2 regions of the Rudaeicoccus suwonensis genome follow, and region 1 is predicted to be linked to the other one. Evidence: predicted binding sites of a transcription regulator. Region 1 holds the regulator's gene; the other holds the start of a gene.
What was found. The regulator LexA, encoded in region 1, represses DNA repair genes until DNA is damaged. The targets are predictions, from matches to a motif close to TCGAACANNTGTTCGA.
Positions count from the first base shown of each region.

Region 1 (7,660 bases):
ACGACATGCGAGCCACCGGGATGTCGCACCTGAATGCTGTCTCCGGCTCGAACGTCACGCTCGTGCTCATGTCGGTGATCTGGCTGTCCGGGTGGCTGCGAATCCGCGGGCGCTGGCGGTTGATCTTCGCCGGCGCAGCGCTGGTGCTGTTCGTGTTGCTGTGTCGCCCGCAGCCGAGCGTCATACGGGCTGCTGCGATGGGAGCAGTCGGTCTGCTGGGAGTCTCGGTTGCCAGGCGGGCGGCGGGCCCGCCGGCGCTCGCCGCCGCGGTGGTGGTCCTGCTGATCTACGACCCGTGGCTGGCTGCGTCATACGGTTTTGCCCTGTCGACGCTCGCCACGGCTGGGCTGTTGTTCTTCGCCCGGCCCTGGGCCGACTGGTTCGCCCGGTTCCTGCCCTCCCGACTTCGCCGGTTAGCAGATGCCGTCGCGATCCCGGTGGCGGCGCAGGCGTTCTGCGCTCCGGTGATCGTGCTGCTGCAGGGATCGGTCAGCCTGATCGGGCTGCCTGCGAACGTGCTCGCCGCGCCGCTGGTTGCTCCGGCGACTCTCGCCGGTGTCATCACGGTCGTGGTCGCGGGCTTCAGCACGTCTGTGGCGGCGGTGCCGGCCTGGTTGGCGGGCTTGCCCGCGTGGGGCATCGCGTGGGTGGCGCACGCAGCCGCGAGGGTGCCGATGGGCAGCCTGCCGTGGGTGCCCGGCACCGTGGGTGCGTTGCTGTTGGCAGCCTTGGTGTTGCTGCTGTTGCTGAGTGGCCCGTGGCTTGCCCGTGCTGCTCTGCGACGACCTTGGCTGGCAGGGGGACTCGCGCTCGTCATCGCAGCCGTGTGGACTCCGATGCCCAGCCTCGGCTGGCCGCCGCCTGGATGGGTGTATGTCGCCTGCGACGTGGGTCAGGGCGACGGCGGTGCACTTGCGACGTCGTCGGGTCATGCAGTGGTCGTCGACGCGGGGCCTGAGCCAGGTCCGATGGCTGCCTGCCTCGACCGGCTCGGCATACAGGTCGTCGACGCGCTGGTGCTCACCCACTTCCACGCCGACCACGTGGGCGGCATCGACGGCGTCTTCGCCGGACGCACGGTTCGCGCGGTGTATGTGACCCCCGTGGAGCCGGGCGGACAGCAATCCGGCGGGGATGAGCCCAGCGACGAGCCGCTGGTGCATCAGGTATCTGCCGCGCATCGGCTCACCCCGCAGCCGTTGAAGACAGGCGACACACTGACGTTCACCGGTCTGCAGGCCACGGTGGTCTGGCCAAGCCGCGTGCTGCACGCCGGATCAGAACAAAACAACGCCAGCATCGTGCTCGACGTGCACTCCCGCGGCCTACGGATCGTGCTGACCGGCGACATCGAGAAGGAGGCCGCCGCCGCAGCGTTGCGCGAGCTTCGCAAGGCACCCGATGGCACTCACGTCGACGTGCTGAAGGTGCCGCATCACGGTTCCGCCAACCAGGATCCCGACTTCGAACACGAGTTGCAGGCGACCATAGGAGTGATCAGTGTCGGCGCCGACAACGACTACGGGCACCCCACCGCCAAGACACTGGATCTCTTGCGCGACAGCGGCACCGCGGTCGTCCGGACCGATCGTGGCGGCGACATCGCGGTGGTCTCGCGCGACGGCCACGCCCTGATCGCGCGACCGTGAACCGACAGCAACAACCCGCACAGCCCCCGGATCTGATCCGGCGGGTCAGCTCAGCTGGCCGATGTGCTTGTTTCTGTAGGGCGGCCGCGATCGTCGTCAGCACGGTCCCGCGTCAGCGCTTTCTGCGGCGTCAGTGACACAGGCTCTTGACCTGCGCCGCCTCGCACAGCGCGTCCAGCGTCGCCGCGACGGCGGGCACCCGTTGCAGATCAGGAGTGGTCACGGCATACACGGCGCGTCGGGACGCCGGCTCGATCGGCAGGGTGACAATCCCGGGGTGGCTGGCGGACCGGCGGATGAGATCCGGGATGAGTGCCACGCCCAGCCCCTCGGCGACCAAACCCATCACCGCAACGTAATCCTCGGTCTCGAACGCGACGTCGGGCGTGAAACCGGCGCGGGACGCCAGCGACAACAGGTGTCCGCGACAGCGGGGGCATCCAGCAATCCACGGCTCGGTGGCCAGCGCGGCAAGATTGACCCGCTCGGTGGCGGCCAGCGGATGATCCGTCGGCACGGCCAGGCGCACCTCGTCGTCCAGCAGTTTGCGGGTGACGAACGCGTCCAGATCCTCTTCGCCACGCGCCAGGTCCGTGCCTTCGTAGGCGAAGGCGACGGCCACATCGCACTCACCCGACCGCAGCGCTGCCAACGACTCCGGCGGTTCGGCCTCGGTGAAGCTGACCTGAACGTCAGGGAATCGTTGCTTGACCAAGGCGAGCGCTCTGGGAACCAGCGTGGACGACGATGATGGGAAAGCCATCAGGCGAACACGCCCCGCACGCAAACCTGCGATGGCGGCGACCTCGGACTCTGCTGCCTGAAGTGCCGCCAGCACAGCGACCGCGTGACGAGCGAGCACCAGTCCCGCTTCGGTCAACCGGACGTTTCGCCCGAGGCGCTCGACCAGCACAGTGCCGGTGCGTTCCTCCAATCGCCGCACCATCTGCGAGATCGCCGGCTGGGAGTATCCCAGGGAGGCCGCTGCGGCGGTGAAACTGCCCTCATCGCTGATGGCTTTGATCACCCGAAGCCCCGCTGCATCGATCATGCAATCGAGAATAACCCGTTGTTATCGGAATCGGGAGATGTCGATGCTCGGGTGATCGACGGTCCGACGTCAGCAGGTGTGCCGCAGCCAGTGGTCCTTCCTGGCCCACCACCCCGAACCACAGATCCCGGTGTGAGAGGTTGGCGATGTGACGAACGACTGGCAACGCCTGCGCGAGTTGGTTGCTGCCGGCGGGCTCGTCGCGCTCACCGGCGCCGGCCTGTCCACCGAATCAGGCATCCCCGACTACCGCGGCGCCGATGGTGAGCGCCGGATCCAGCCGATGACCGCGCAGGAGCTTTTGGCGAGTCCCGTTGCGCGGCAACGCTACTGGGCGCGTTCGTATGTCGGGTGGCCCCGCTTTGCCGCAGCCACGCCCAATGCGGGCCATCGGGCCGTGGCGGCGCTACAGTCCGCGGCATACGTCGGGTCGATCATCACCCAGAACGTCGACGGGCTGCACCAACGAGCCGGTGCGCACGACGTGGTCGAACTGCACGGCAGCCTGGCGCAGGTGGTGTGCATGAACTGCGGGGAGCGTTACGCCCGCGCCATCGTCGACCAATGGCTCACCGAGGCCAACCCGGATTTCGATCGGTCCTTCGACGGGCCCCTACGCCCGGATGGCGACGTCGCGTTGGCGGAGACGGCGATCGCGGGGTTCCGAGTGGGTCACTGTCTGGTGTGTGGATCTGACCTGTTGAAACCGGATGTCGTGATGTTCGGCGAGTCGGTACCCAAGGACGTTGTTCAATCGTGTTTCGACGCGGTTGACGCCGCGAGCGGATTGCTGGTGCTCGGATCATCTCTTGCGGTCATGTCGGGCTACCGGTTCGTGCGACGGGCGGCCCGATCCGGTCTCCCGGTGCTCCTGATCACGCATGGCTGGACGCGGGCGCGCGAGGATGAGTTGTCGGTGCACATCGATGCGCCGTTGGGCGCCAGCCTGACCCGTCTGGTGGAGGAACTTCAGACGTCCTGACCCGTCAGGTCCTTCTCAGATACTGCGCAGGACGGCTGTCACCTTGCCCAGGACAGTCGCCTCGTCGCCGTCGATGGGCTCGAACGCGTCGTTGTGCGGGATGAGCCACACCTTTCCGTCGGTCCGGCGGAAGGTCTTGACCGTGGCCTCGCCATCGATCATCGCCGCGACGATGTCTCCGTTGGTGGCCGTCGGCTGCTGCCGCACGACGACCCAGTCGCCGTCGCAGATCGCAGCGTCGATCATGGAGTTGCCGACAACCTTGAGCAGGAACAGGTCGCCTTCGCCGACGATCTGCTTGGGCAGCGGGAAGACGTCCTCGACGACTTCGTCGGCAAGGATGGGCCCGCCCGCGGCGATACGACCGACCACCGGGATGTATGCCGCTGCCGGCTGCTGGTTGCCGAGGTCGGTCTCGTCGAAGCTGGATTCGTCGACCGTCGTGACGCTCGACCCGCCGCGGTAACCGCGGGTGTCCTTGGTCGCCTCGGGATCGATGACCTCGATGGCGCGTGGGCGATTGGGATCGCGTCGCAGGTACCCCTTGCGTTCCAGCATGGTCAATTGATGTGCCACCGAACTGGGGCTGGTGAGCCCGACTGCGTCGCCGATCTCACGCAAACTCGGCGGGTAGCCACGTCGATCGACCGAATTGCGGATCACCTGCAGCACCTTCGTCTGTCGGGTCGTCAGGCGTTCGCCTGACCGATCGGGCAGCCGGTGAACTTCAGCCATCGACGCGTCTCCTCATCCCGCCCCTGATCGATGAAATGCCTGCAATGTCGCACATTTTCCAGGTTGCACCGAGGGGCTGTCGGTGGTCGCTGGTTGAGTTCTTCACGTGAGACAAGCGTATGCGGTTCGGACACAAGTGCCAAACATTTGTACGACGCGTGTCTCCACGAATCCGAACAAGCGTGCTATAAATCGTACAGACGTGCGATCGCACGGGTGTTCGACCGACACATCGACGCACCGGCTCACGGTGAGTCGGGTGTCATCCGCAGACGTCGCGTCACCGCACGCAGATTCATGGGAGGAAGACATGAGCGCAGTCACCCAGTGGGCTTGCCCGACCACCGAGCCGGCGCGACGCCGTCATCTGCAGTCGGTCCCGACCGGTCCTGCTGCAGCCGGTCGCAGTTCCGTCGCTCGGCCGGCGACGACCGCCAGGCCGATCCGCCTCACGCGGCGCGCTCGCCTGCTGCTCGGCGTCGTCGGTGCTGCTGTGGTGTGCACGGTCGTCGGCGGCTCCTGGGCCTCGTTGGCATCGCCCGGAGTGCCGGCGCCGCAGCAGACGGTCACGGTGCAGCCGGGCCAGACGTTGTCGCAGATCGCGCACGAGGCGTATCCGAAGCTCTCGATCGACGACGCGGTGGCGCGTATGCAGATCGTCAACCAACTGAACTCCAGTCAAGTGGGCGCGGGCGAGCGCCTGATCATCACGCGCTGAATGTCGCGTGTTGGGGGAGAGCGCCATGTCGGCCTACCACGCACCATGTGACGCCGGGGCGGCAACTGCGGCCCCGGCGTCACACGCCGGGTGAGAGGTGAGGCGTGCCAGCGTCGATGTTCGACGGTGGGGCTCCTATGGCCCCCGTGCGGTCGGACATTCCGCACGGGGCTCACTGTGCGTAGCGCATGGAGGGCACGGTCTGTGCGCGTAGCGGGACACTGTCGGGAGCCGCACGGGGGTGGCGACACGCCGTTACGCAGTCGTTTCCGACGCCATGACCTGCGCTTTTGTGAGCGGCGCGCCAGGGGTCTTGCGACTTGTGTGGACTCGGCCTAATATCCCTACATCTAGTAGTTACATGGATGTAAGTCGTCCACATGTAGTCCCCAATATATCCACCGGTTACCCACAACGGCATCCACAGAGCCCGAGTGCGGTGGTTCTGTCATGCCCGCTTTCTCCCGCACCGGTGAGGCGGTCGGGCATGGGTGCGGGAGTGCTGTTGCCGTCATACAGCCCGACCGTCATAGGTCACAGGTCATCGACTCGGAGGGAGCCGCGATGCACTGCCCGTTCTGCCGCCACGACGACAGCCGCGTCGTCGACAGCCGCACCAGTGACGACGGCACATGCATCAAGCGGCGCCGCCAGTGCCCGACGTGCGGCAAACGCTTTTCCACGCTCGAAACTGCCAGCCTCACTGTCGTGAAGCGATCCGGTGCCAGCGAGCCGTTCAGTCGCGGCAAGGTGCTGGTCGGCGTCCGCAAAGCCTGCCAGGGGCGCCCGGTCAGCGAGGACGACCTGGCCCTGCTCGCCCAGCAGGTCGAGGAGTCGATCCGCATGCTAGGCGCCGCCGAGATCGACGCCCACGACGTGGGTCTGGCAGTGCTTGCACCGCTGCGCAGCCTGGACGAGGTCGCCTATCTGCGGTTCGCCAGCGTCTACCAGGCATTCGACAACCTGGAGGACTTCGAGGCCGCGATCACGCTGTTGCGCGCCGAACGCGCAGCGAGCGGTGTCGAGCCCGCCACCGCTGTCGGTGGTCCCAGCGACACTGATTGACAGACGACAGCACCCGATCTCAGCACCGCCCGACATACCTGCAGTTCCACCTTCGTCATCCGCACCACATCGCCATACATCTCTTGGAGGACACGCATGACAGACACGGCCGACACCCGTCCGAAGACTCGCCGCGCAGGTGCGGGCGTGCACGTCGAACGCATCTTCACCACCCCTGGTGTGCATCCGTATGACGAGGTCACCTGGGAGTCGCGCGATGTCGTGCAGCAGAACTGGAAGACCGGCGAGACCATCTTCGAACAGCGCGGTGTGGAGTTCCCCGAGACGTGGTCATTGAACGCCTCGACCATCGTCACGACGAAGTACTTCCGTGGCGCGCTCGGCACACCCGCTCGTGAGACCAGCCTCAAGCAGCTGATCGACCGCGTCGTGCTGACCTACGTCAAGGCCGGCAAGGACAACGGTTATTTCGCCTCCGACGACGATGCCGAGATCTTCGAGCACGAGCTGACCTGGTCACTGCTGCACCAGGTGTTCAGTTTTAACTCGCCGGTGTGGTTCAACGTGGGCACCAAGTCCCCGCAGCAGGTGTCGGCGTGCTTCATCCTCAGCGTCGAGGACTCGATGGACTCGATCCTCAACTGGTACAAGGAAGAGGGCTTCATCTTCAAGGGCGGCTCCGGCGCCGGCCTCAACCTGTCACGCATCCGCTCGTCCAAGGAGCTGCTGTCCTCCGGCGGCACCGCCAGCGGTCCGGTGTCGTTCATGCGTGGTGCCGACGCGTCTGCGGGCACCATCAAGTCCGGTGGTGCCACCCGTCGTGCGGCCAAGATGGTTGTCCTCGACGTCGACCACCCCGACATCGAGGAGTTCATCGAGACCAAGGCGCGTGAGGAAGACAAGATTCGCGCGCTGCGCGACGCCGGTTTCGACATGGATCTCGGCGGCCGAGACATCACCTCGGTGCAGTATCAGAACGCCAACAACTCCGTCCGTGTCAGTGACGAGTTCATGCGCGCGGTGGAGGAGGGCACCTCCTTCGGTCTGCGCGCCCGCGGCACCGGTGAGGTCATCGAACACGTCGACGCCCGTGGCCTCTTCGACAAGATCAACAAGGCCGCGTGGGAGTGTGCCGACCCCGGCATCCAGTACGACGACACGATCAACGCCTGGCACACCAACCCCGAAACCGGCCGCATCACCGCCTCGAATCCGTGCTCGGAGTACATGTCGCTGGACAACAGCTCCTGCAACCTGGCGTCACTGAACCTGTTGAAGTTCCTGCGCGATGACGACACCTTCGACGTCGCGGCCTTCCAGAAGGTCGTCGAGCTGGTCATCACGGCGATGGACATCTCGATCTGCTTCGCCGACTTCCCGACCGAGTCGATCGGTGTGACCACACGCGACTACCGTCAGCTGGGCATCGGTTACGCCAACCTGGGCGCGCTGCTGATGGCGACCGGCCACGGTTACGACTCCGAGGGTGGTCGTTCGCT
Region 1 covers NZ_VIVQ01000001.1:2,285,346-2,293,005, reverse strand. Annotated here, with positions in the region: gene BKA23_RS10460 (DNA internalization-related competence protein ComEC/Rec2) at 1-1,649, shown strand, start outside; gene BKA23_RS10455 (LysR family transcriptional regulator) at 1,780-2,700, opposite strand; gene BKA23_RS10450 (NAD-dependent protein deacetylase) at 2,849-3,682, shown strand; gene lexA (transcriptional repressor LexA) at 3,698-4,417, opposite strand; gene BKA23_RS10440 (hypothetical protein) at 4,728-5,135, shown strand; gene nrdR (transcriptional regulator NrdR) at 5,700-6,200, shown strand; gene BKA23_RS10430 (vitamin B12-dependent ribonucleotide reductase) at 6,297-7,660, shown strand, end outside.

Region 2 (7,660 bases), 320 kb from region 1:
CGGCCCCTGGGGTGTCCGGCAGGCGCCGGTCGTCGCGCACGACAATGGTCAGCCCTGGTATCAGGAAGGATGTCTGCCGCGCGCGTGCGATGAGCCCGTCGTAGTCGAAAGCAGCCCCCTTCAGGAAGATCTGCGGGTCGCTCCAGTAGCGGATCCGGGTGCCGGTGACCCCTCGCTTGGCCTTGCCGATCACCCGCAGCTCGCTGCCGGCCAGGAACGGCGTGAAGCGGGACTCCGGCGACGGCGCATCGCTGTCGTCGAAGATGCCGGGTTCGCCGCGCCGGAAGCTCATCGCGTAAGTCTTGCCACCGCGGTCGACCTCGACGTCGAGCCTGCTCGACAAGGCGTTGACGACCGAAGCGCCCACACCGTGCAGACCGCCGGACGCGGCATACGAACCGCCGCCGAATTTGCCGCCGGCGTGCAATTTGGTGAAGACCACCTCGACGCCGGTCAGCCCGGTGCGTGGCTCGATGTCGACCGGTATGCCGGCGCCCTGGTCGTCGATCGACACGGATCCGTCGCTGTGCAGGGTCACCGTGACGTGGTCACCGCGGCCGGCGAGCGCCTCGTCGACAGCGTTGTCGATGATCTCCCAGACGCAGTGCATGAGACCGCGGCCGTCGGTCGAGCCGATGTACATGCCCGGCCGCTTGCGGACGGCCTCCAGCCCCTCAAGGACCTGCAGGTGGCGGGCGGTGTAGTCACCTTCGGACGACGTCGACCGGTTGGCAGTCACGGGTGGTCTGGCTCCTTCGGCAGCACGCCGCTGACAGCGACGCACGGTGGTGAGATCGTTCCGTGGAAGGGTAACCGGCCACCCGGACAATGCCCGGGAGGCGTTCCGGGAACAACGGCAGCGCCTGGCACGCTGTGTGCACTGGGATCGGCACCGGCGTCCGGCACAGAAAGTATTTTCTGTGAACCGCACCACAGGCCACGAATGTGTCACCTGGGAATCCATTGCCGTGATTGACTGTTGACCACTTCGAAGACGGCAGCGGGTGAGGCCCCAGTCCGCAACGAGAGGATGATCACGATGACCACTGCACTAGCTCCGACCTTGACCACATCCGATCGCTGCGACCGTTGCGGCGCGCAGGCATTCATCCGCGCACGGCTCGGCGGCGGACACGACCTGCTCTTCTGCGCTCATCACGGACGCAAGCACCTCGACAAGCTGCGCTCCATCGCTGAAGAAGTCATCGACGAGACCGACCGGCTCCACGCAGAGGAGCACCCTTCCGAGGGATGACCGTGTGGCCGTCCGCTATTCGACGACCCGATGGCAGACGAGCCGACTCACGAAGTGAGAAAATGTCGAACGTGGCACCTCGCATTTCGAGGTGCCACGTTCGATGTCTTTAGTCCTGCGAGGTGCGGCGGATTACCAGCCGCCCATGCCCCGGCGACGATCCCAGCGCTGCTCCAGACGCTGCATGAATGACCCCGTGGTGCGTTGCCGCGATGACACCGATGGCCTGCGCGCCGGAGCCGCGGGCGTGACCGAGCCGTCGGCCTGCACGGTGCCCAACTGGGTCCGGCCCGGGGTCAACCCGTAGGCGCCAGCAGCGACCATGCACGCAAATCCGATCGCGCCCACCCAGATCTGAGCACTCATCACGCCGACCAGCACCAGCGCCAGGCCGGCAAGCACTCCGAATCCACCGATCACAGCGCGACGGCCGAGGCGATGTGACAATCGGCTCGACACCATGTGCGAAGCGAACTTCGGGTCTTCGGCTTTGAGCGCCTGCTCCATTTGATCGAGCAGGCGTTGCTCGTGCTCCGAGAGCGGCACTGTGACCTCCCACAATCTCCACGCCACCACCACGCGGCCGCGTGCTACGAGTCGATCCGACCGTGGGGCTTTCGTCCCAGGATATGTCGCTCCGTTGGGGAGCGGAAGTCGCGGCGGAGACTCCGGACCCGAGGGCCGGACCGGGCAACATCTGGAACGTCGTCACCATCGATAGAACCAACGATTCATCGGTGAATGCGCACAGCCTAAACACCTGAACGCCTCCGTGTGTGGACAAGGCCGAAAGTTCATCAGCACACCCGTCGTACCGGCCGACCGCGCGGCTTCAGCAGCGGCCGGTGGGAGCCACACACGCAGTGAACGACTCCATCATCGGCAGACCCAGATGGGCCAGGACGAGTTCGAGGAAGGTCTCGACCTGGCGGACCAGATCGTCGGCCTCACGGGTACTCACATGGCGCGCACCACGCTCGATCTCCGCGCGGATGGCCGCCGTCCCGGTGAAGAAATCCGCCCACTCCGACAGGTCGGGCGCGACGGCGGGCAGGGTGGCCCACACATTCCGCGGAGCCGATCGGCGCGCGCCGGGCGCCGCGCCCGCGAGCAACGCTCCGCCGGCCCGCAGTGCCGCCAGATGCGCCAACTGGAAGCGGTCGTCCGCAGTGGAGGCATGGCACGCGAGCAACAGACCCGTGCGGGTGCGATCGACAAGCTCCAGAGCCGCGGTCGCGACGGCGGGAACGGGTGCGGACGGGATGACTACGGCCATGAGCGACTCCTGCGGGTGCGTCGGACTGCATCGAAATAACGAACATGTGTTCGATAGTTCCAACTCTAGTACCGCACGCCGACAGCCACCTCTGGCCACGCCTCAGACGGCGGGCACGTGCAGGTTGTCGAAGACCTCGATCGTCGCCGTGGATTTGTTCATCGTGATGAAATGCAACCCAGGGGCGCCCTCGCGCAGCAACCGCGACGCATGCTCGGTGCAGATGGCGATGCCCACCTCCCGCACCGCCGCGGCATCGTCGCCGACCGCGTCGATGCGGCGCACGACATCAGCCGCAACCGGCTGACCGTTGAGCTCGGTCAACCGCTGCAACTGGCCCGCGGCCGTCACGGGCAGCAGTCCGGGGATGATCGGCATCGCGCAGCCTCGGCGGTCGACGAGATCCCGCAGCCGCAGATAGGCATCGACATCGGTCACCATCTGGGTGATCGCGAACTCCGCGCCGGCGTCGGCCTTGCGCACGAGCACATCGGCGTCCATCTCAAGATCCACCGACTCCGGATGCCGGTCCGGAAAGGCCGCGACGCCTACCGTGAAGTCACCCAGCGACTGCACCAGATGGACCAGTTTGTCAGCGTGATCCAGGCCCTCCGGATGAGCCGTCCACACGCCCCCGGGGCCGCCGGGCGGATCCCCGCGCAGTGCCAGCACATTGCGTATGCCGACCGCGGCGTACTCCCCCACGATCTGCCGCAACTGAGCCACCGATGAACCCACACAGGTCAGATGGGCCATCGTCGTCAGCGTGGTCTCCTGCTCGATGCGACCGGTGATCCGGATCGTGCGGTCACGAGTCGACCCGCCTGCGCCATACGTGACGGACACGAAGGTCGGGCTGAGCCGCTCAAGGCGCCGGATCGAGTCCCAGAGCAGGTCCTCGCCCTTCTCCGAGCGCGGCGGCATGAACTCGAAGCTGAAACTGGGACCATCGTCGGCGAGCAGCTCGGGAATGGTGCGGCGCGGGCCTCGAGACGGGGTCGACATGCCGGTGATCCTAATTGCCGCCGAGGCAACTAGGCTCGGCTGAACACCATTCGGAAAGGACCACCGTTCGTGTCTGCCCTGGATATCGACGACCTGCGGGTTCGCGTGCAGAGCGTCCTTGACGCCGAGCGTGAGATCCAGCGCGCAGTCCTCGCCCCCCTCGGCGACGAGATGGACGACCTTCTCGGCTGCGTGTTCGACCTGCTCAGTGGTGGCAAGCGGCTGCGCGCGGGCTTCTTCTACTGGGGCTATCGCGCGTTCGGTCGCGACAGTTCTGACGCGCTCGTCCGCGCCGCCACGTCGCTGGAGGTCTTCCAGGCGGCTGCGCTGCTGCACGACGACGTGATGGACGACTCCGACGTACGTCGCGGAATGCCCGCCGCGCACCGGCGTCTGGCGCAGGTGCACCGCGAGCGTCATCTGGCCGGCGACTCCGACCGGTTCGGGCAGGCAGGCGCCATCCTCGCCGGAGATCTGTGCCTGAACTGGACCGACGAGATCTACACGACCAGCGGTCTGCCCGATGACGAACTCGCCCGCGGGCGAAAGGTGTTCAACACCATGCGAACCCAGTTGATGGGTGGGCAGTACCTCGACGTCGTCGAGTCCGCTCAGACCTGGAGGGGTGCCTCCCACGAGGAGCGTGTGGCACGCGCGCGTGCCGTCATCCGCTTCAAGAGCGCCAAGTACACCGTCGAGCAACCGGTGCTCATCGGCGCGTCCTGTGCCGGCGCGGACGACGCGAGCCTCGCCGCGCTGTCGGCATACGGTCTCGCGCTCGGCGAGGCATTCCAGCTGCGCGACGACCTGCTCGGAGTCTTCGGCGACCCGGAGGCCACCGGCAAGCCCGCCGGCGACGACCTGCGCGAAGGCAAGCGCACGGTGCTGATCGCCTACCTGCTGGAGTCGGCGACACCGGGTGAAGCGGAGCGTTTCGCAACGGTCTTCGGTCGTCCGGACATCGCCCCGCTCGACCTCGACTGGTTACGTGACCTGTGTGTCAGAACCGGTGCGGTCGACCGTGTGGAAAAACTCATCAGCAGCACGGCCGATGCCGCCAGGATCGCCCTCGAGGACGCACGTGTCACACCGCTGGGTCGGCAGGTGCTGACCGAACTCGTCGACATCTCGACGGCGCGCACCTCCTGAGCACGGCTACTTCCGGGCGCCACTACTCCTCAGTTGCGCCGAGCCGACGATTCCACCAGCACCACCACGCGACGCTCGCCAGCGCCAGGGCGAATCCGAAGCCAAGATCCTCGACCGGCGCGAAGACCAGCCGGCCGTCGCCGATGAAGCGCACCTGACCCGACCCGATGATCGCTCGCGGGTCGTAGGTCACGATGCGGCGCCCGGTGAGCCAACCATTGGTCACCAGCTGGAAGACCAGCACGATCGCGTATGCCGACCACCAGCGCCGGGTTGCGGTCACCCGGGTGCGCAACACCACCCAGTCCATGCACAGCGCCACGACAACGGCGAGTGCCGCAAGAGCGGTGTAACTCACCGCTGCCTGCGCCGCCGGCTGATCTCACCGACGGTCGAGTATGTCGCGATCGCTGCGAACGGGATCACCACGAAGAAGCACCACTCCTCCACCGGGAGCCCGAGCAAGCGCATCGGCAGCGTCTGGCCGGCCGCGAAGTGCCACTGGCCGTTTCGGGCGGCGATCACATCCCAGATCACGAACGGCACTGCGGCACAGGCGATCGCGAGAGCCAGCCGGCGGATCCGTTTCAGGCTGCGCACCTTGAAGACAAACCCCAGCGGCACGGTCCCGGCGAGGCAGAAGACCAGCATCGCGACATACGACAGGTGCCGCACGGTCAGGCCTAGAACGCCAGCTCGGCGGCCCTCTTACGCACCTCGGCCTTGCGATGGGCCTGCAGCATCGTGATGGGCGAACCGACGATCGGCAGCGTTTCGTCCGGGGTGAACAACCACAGCAGAGCGTCGTCGTCGCTCAGATGCGCGTCGCGCAGAACGGTGATCGTGCCTTCCAGACCGGGCAGGAAGTGGTCGTCCTCGACGAAGTCCGCGGGGATGCAACGGGCGAGGTTGGGGCCGACCCGCGCCGACAGGACGACGCCTTCCTCGACGAGTTTGCGAGCCTGTCGCTGAGGCAGGCCGAGGCGGTCGCCCAGCTCGGGGATCGACAACCACGCACCGACCAGGTCTTCGATGGAACTCACCCGGGGCAGTGTAGTTACCGCGCATGGCACGCGCGCACCGCGCGGGGTTCGTCCCGCTCGCGCAGCCGGCTCGACTCCGGAGTGGGCACGCGCGCGCCGCGCGGTTCGTCGCCCGATTGCCACCATCGCGACTCGCATGTCCGCTAGGTTTTCAATAAAGTCTCAGCTTTCCCAACTGTCACACCGCTTGCAGCCTCCAAGGAGTCGTCCATGGCTTTGATCGCCACCGCACCCCCCGCGGCAGCACCTGTGCACGCGCTTCATGCAACATCTCGGAAGAAGCCGGCGAAGGCCAAGAAGCCCTCAACGCACTCACCCCGCCGTAGCACCGCCACCGGCAAACGTCAGGTCCGGACGTCCAGCACGTATGTCGTCCGCCCCGGCGACACCCTGACCTCGATCGCAGCGTCACATCACGTCGGTATCGCGGCGCTGATGAAGGCGAACCACATCGGCAACCCAAACTACATCCAGGCGGGGGCGCGGCTGGTCATGCCTGGTCAGGTCGGATCGGCGCCCACCCGCTCGACAAAGACCACCGCCCGCAAGAAGCCGCTCGGCGCGCCCCGGCTGAGCACCTCACGCGCGGCCAACGAGGCGGCTCTTGCAGCCCGTCCCGCACCCAGCCGCTCGCAGGCCAAATCGCTGATCGAGCACACCGCACGGCGCTACGGCGTCAACACCAAGCTGGCCCTCGGCATCGCCTGGCAGGAGTCCGGCTGGAACCAACGAGCGGTGTCGTCGTGCAATGCGATCGGCATCATGCAGGTCATGCCGCAGTCCGGAACCTGGGCTTCGGATTTGGTCGGCCGGCGGCTGAACATCATGGAGGCACAAGACAACGTCACCGCCGGAGTGGCCATCCTGCGGTATCTCACCAGCAACTCGTCGAACCTGGACGAGGCCATCGGCGCCTACTACCAGGGCCTGGCAGGAATCCGGGCACACGGGCCGTATGCGGACACCAAGGCATACGTCCGTAACGTCAAAGCGATCATGGCCAGGCAATAGTCCTCACGAGTCCGACAGGCATGCTTCGGCCTGCCTCAGTCATCGCCGCGTATCGGCTCCGTAGGATCTGAGCGTGTCAACAACTGCACCTTCCCTGGTCGGCCGCACCGTCGACCGGCGATATGTGGTGCGCGGACACATCGCCGACGGCGGCATGGGTTCGGTGTATGTCGCTCTCGACCAGCGCCTCGACCGTGAGGTGGCGCTGAAGATCATGCGCGCGGATCTCGCGCGCGACGAGGCCTTCGTCGAGCGGTTCCGACGCGAGGCGCGTTCTGCGGCGCGGCTGAATCACCCCAATGTCGTGGCCGTCACCGACCAGGGCCAGGACAAGAATCACGTCTTCCTGGCGATGGAACTCGTCCGCGGTCGCACCCTGCGAGACGTGATCAGGGATGACGCGCCGCTCCCCCTGCGTCAGTCCCTCGACATCGTCGACGGCATTCTGCAGGCTCTCAGCGCCGCGCACCGAGCGGGCCTGGTGCACCGCGACATCAAGCCGGAGAACGTCATCATCGGAGACAGCGGCGTCAAGGTCGCCGACTTCGGACTCGCGCGAGCGGTCACCACCGAGACGTTGACGACCGACAACGACGTCCTGCTCGGCACCGCCGCCTACCTGTCGCCGGAGCAGGTGGAGTTCGGCCGGGCGGATGAGCGCAGCGACGTCTACTCCACCGGCCTGCTGCTGTTCGAGTTGCTCACCGGCGAAAAGGCCTTCCCCGGCGATGTGCCCATCCACGTCGCCTACCAGCACGTGCACGGCAGTATGCCGATCGCCTCGGACGCGGTGCCCACGGTTCCGCCGCAGATCGACGAACTCATTGCGCGGGCGACGTCCCGCAACCCTGAGGACCGACCCGAGAACGCCACCGCCTTCCTGCAGGAGTTGCGGCATACCCGAACGCTGTTGGACCCCGA
Region 2 covers NZ_VIVQ01000001.1:1,962,614-1,970,273, forward strand. Annotated here, with positions in the region: gene BKA23_RS08970 (DNA gyrase/topoisomerase IV subunit B) at 1-739, opposite strand, end outside; gene BKA23_RS08975 (DUF7455 domain-containing protein) at 1,040-1,255, shown strand; gene BKA23_RS08980 (DUF3040 domain-containing protein) at 1,388-1,801, opposite strand; gene BKA23_RS08985 (SAV_6107 family HEPN domain-containing protein) at 2,088-2,531, opposite strand; gene metF (methylenetetrahydrofolate reductase [NAD(P)H]) at 2,634-3,536, opposite strand; gene BKA23_RS08995 (polyprenyl synthetase family protein) at 3,606-4,685, shown strand; gene BKA23_RS09000 (lycopene cyclase domain-containing protein) at 4,708-5,043, opposite strand; gene BKA23_RS09005 (lycopene cyclase domain-containing protein) at 5,040-5,360, opposite strand; gene BKA23_RS09010 (Rv2175c family DNA-binding protein) at 5,369-5,728, opposite strand; gene BKA23_RS09015 (lytic transglycosylase) at 5,939-6,739, shown strand; gene pknB (Stk1 family PASTA domain-containing Ser/Thr kinase) at 6,813-7,660, shown strand, end outside.
Region 2: the regulator LexA is predicted to act here: its motif matches at 2,570-2,585, upstream of BKA23_RS08985 (SAV_6107 family HEPN domain-containing protein).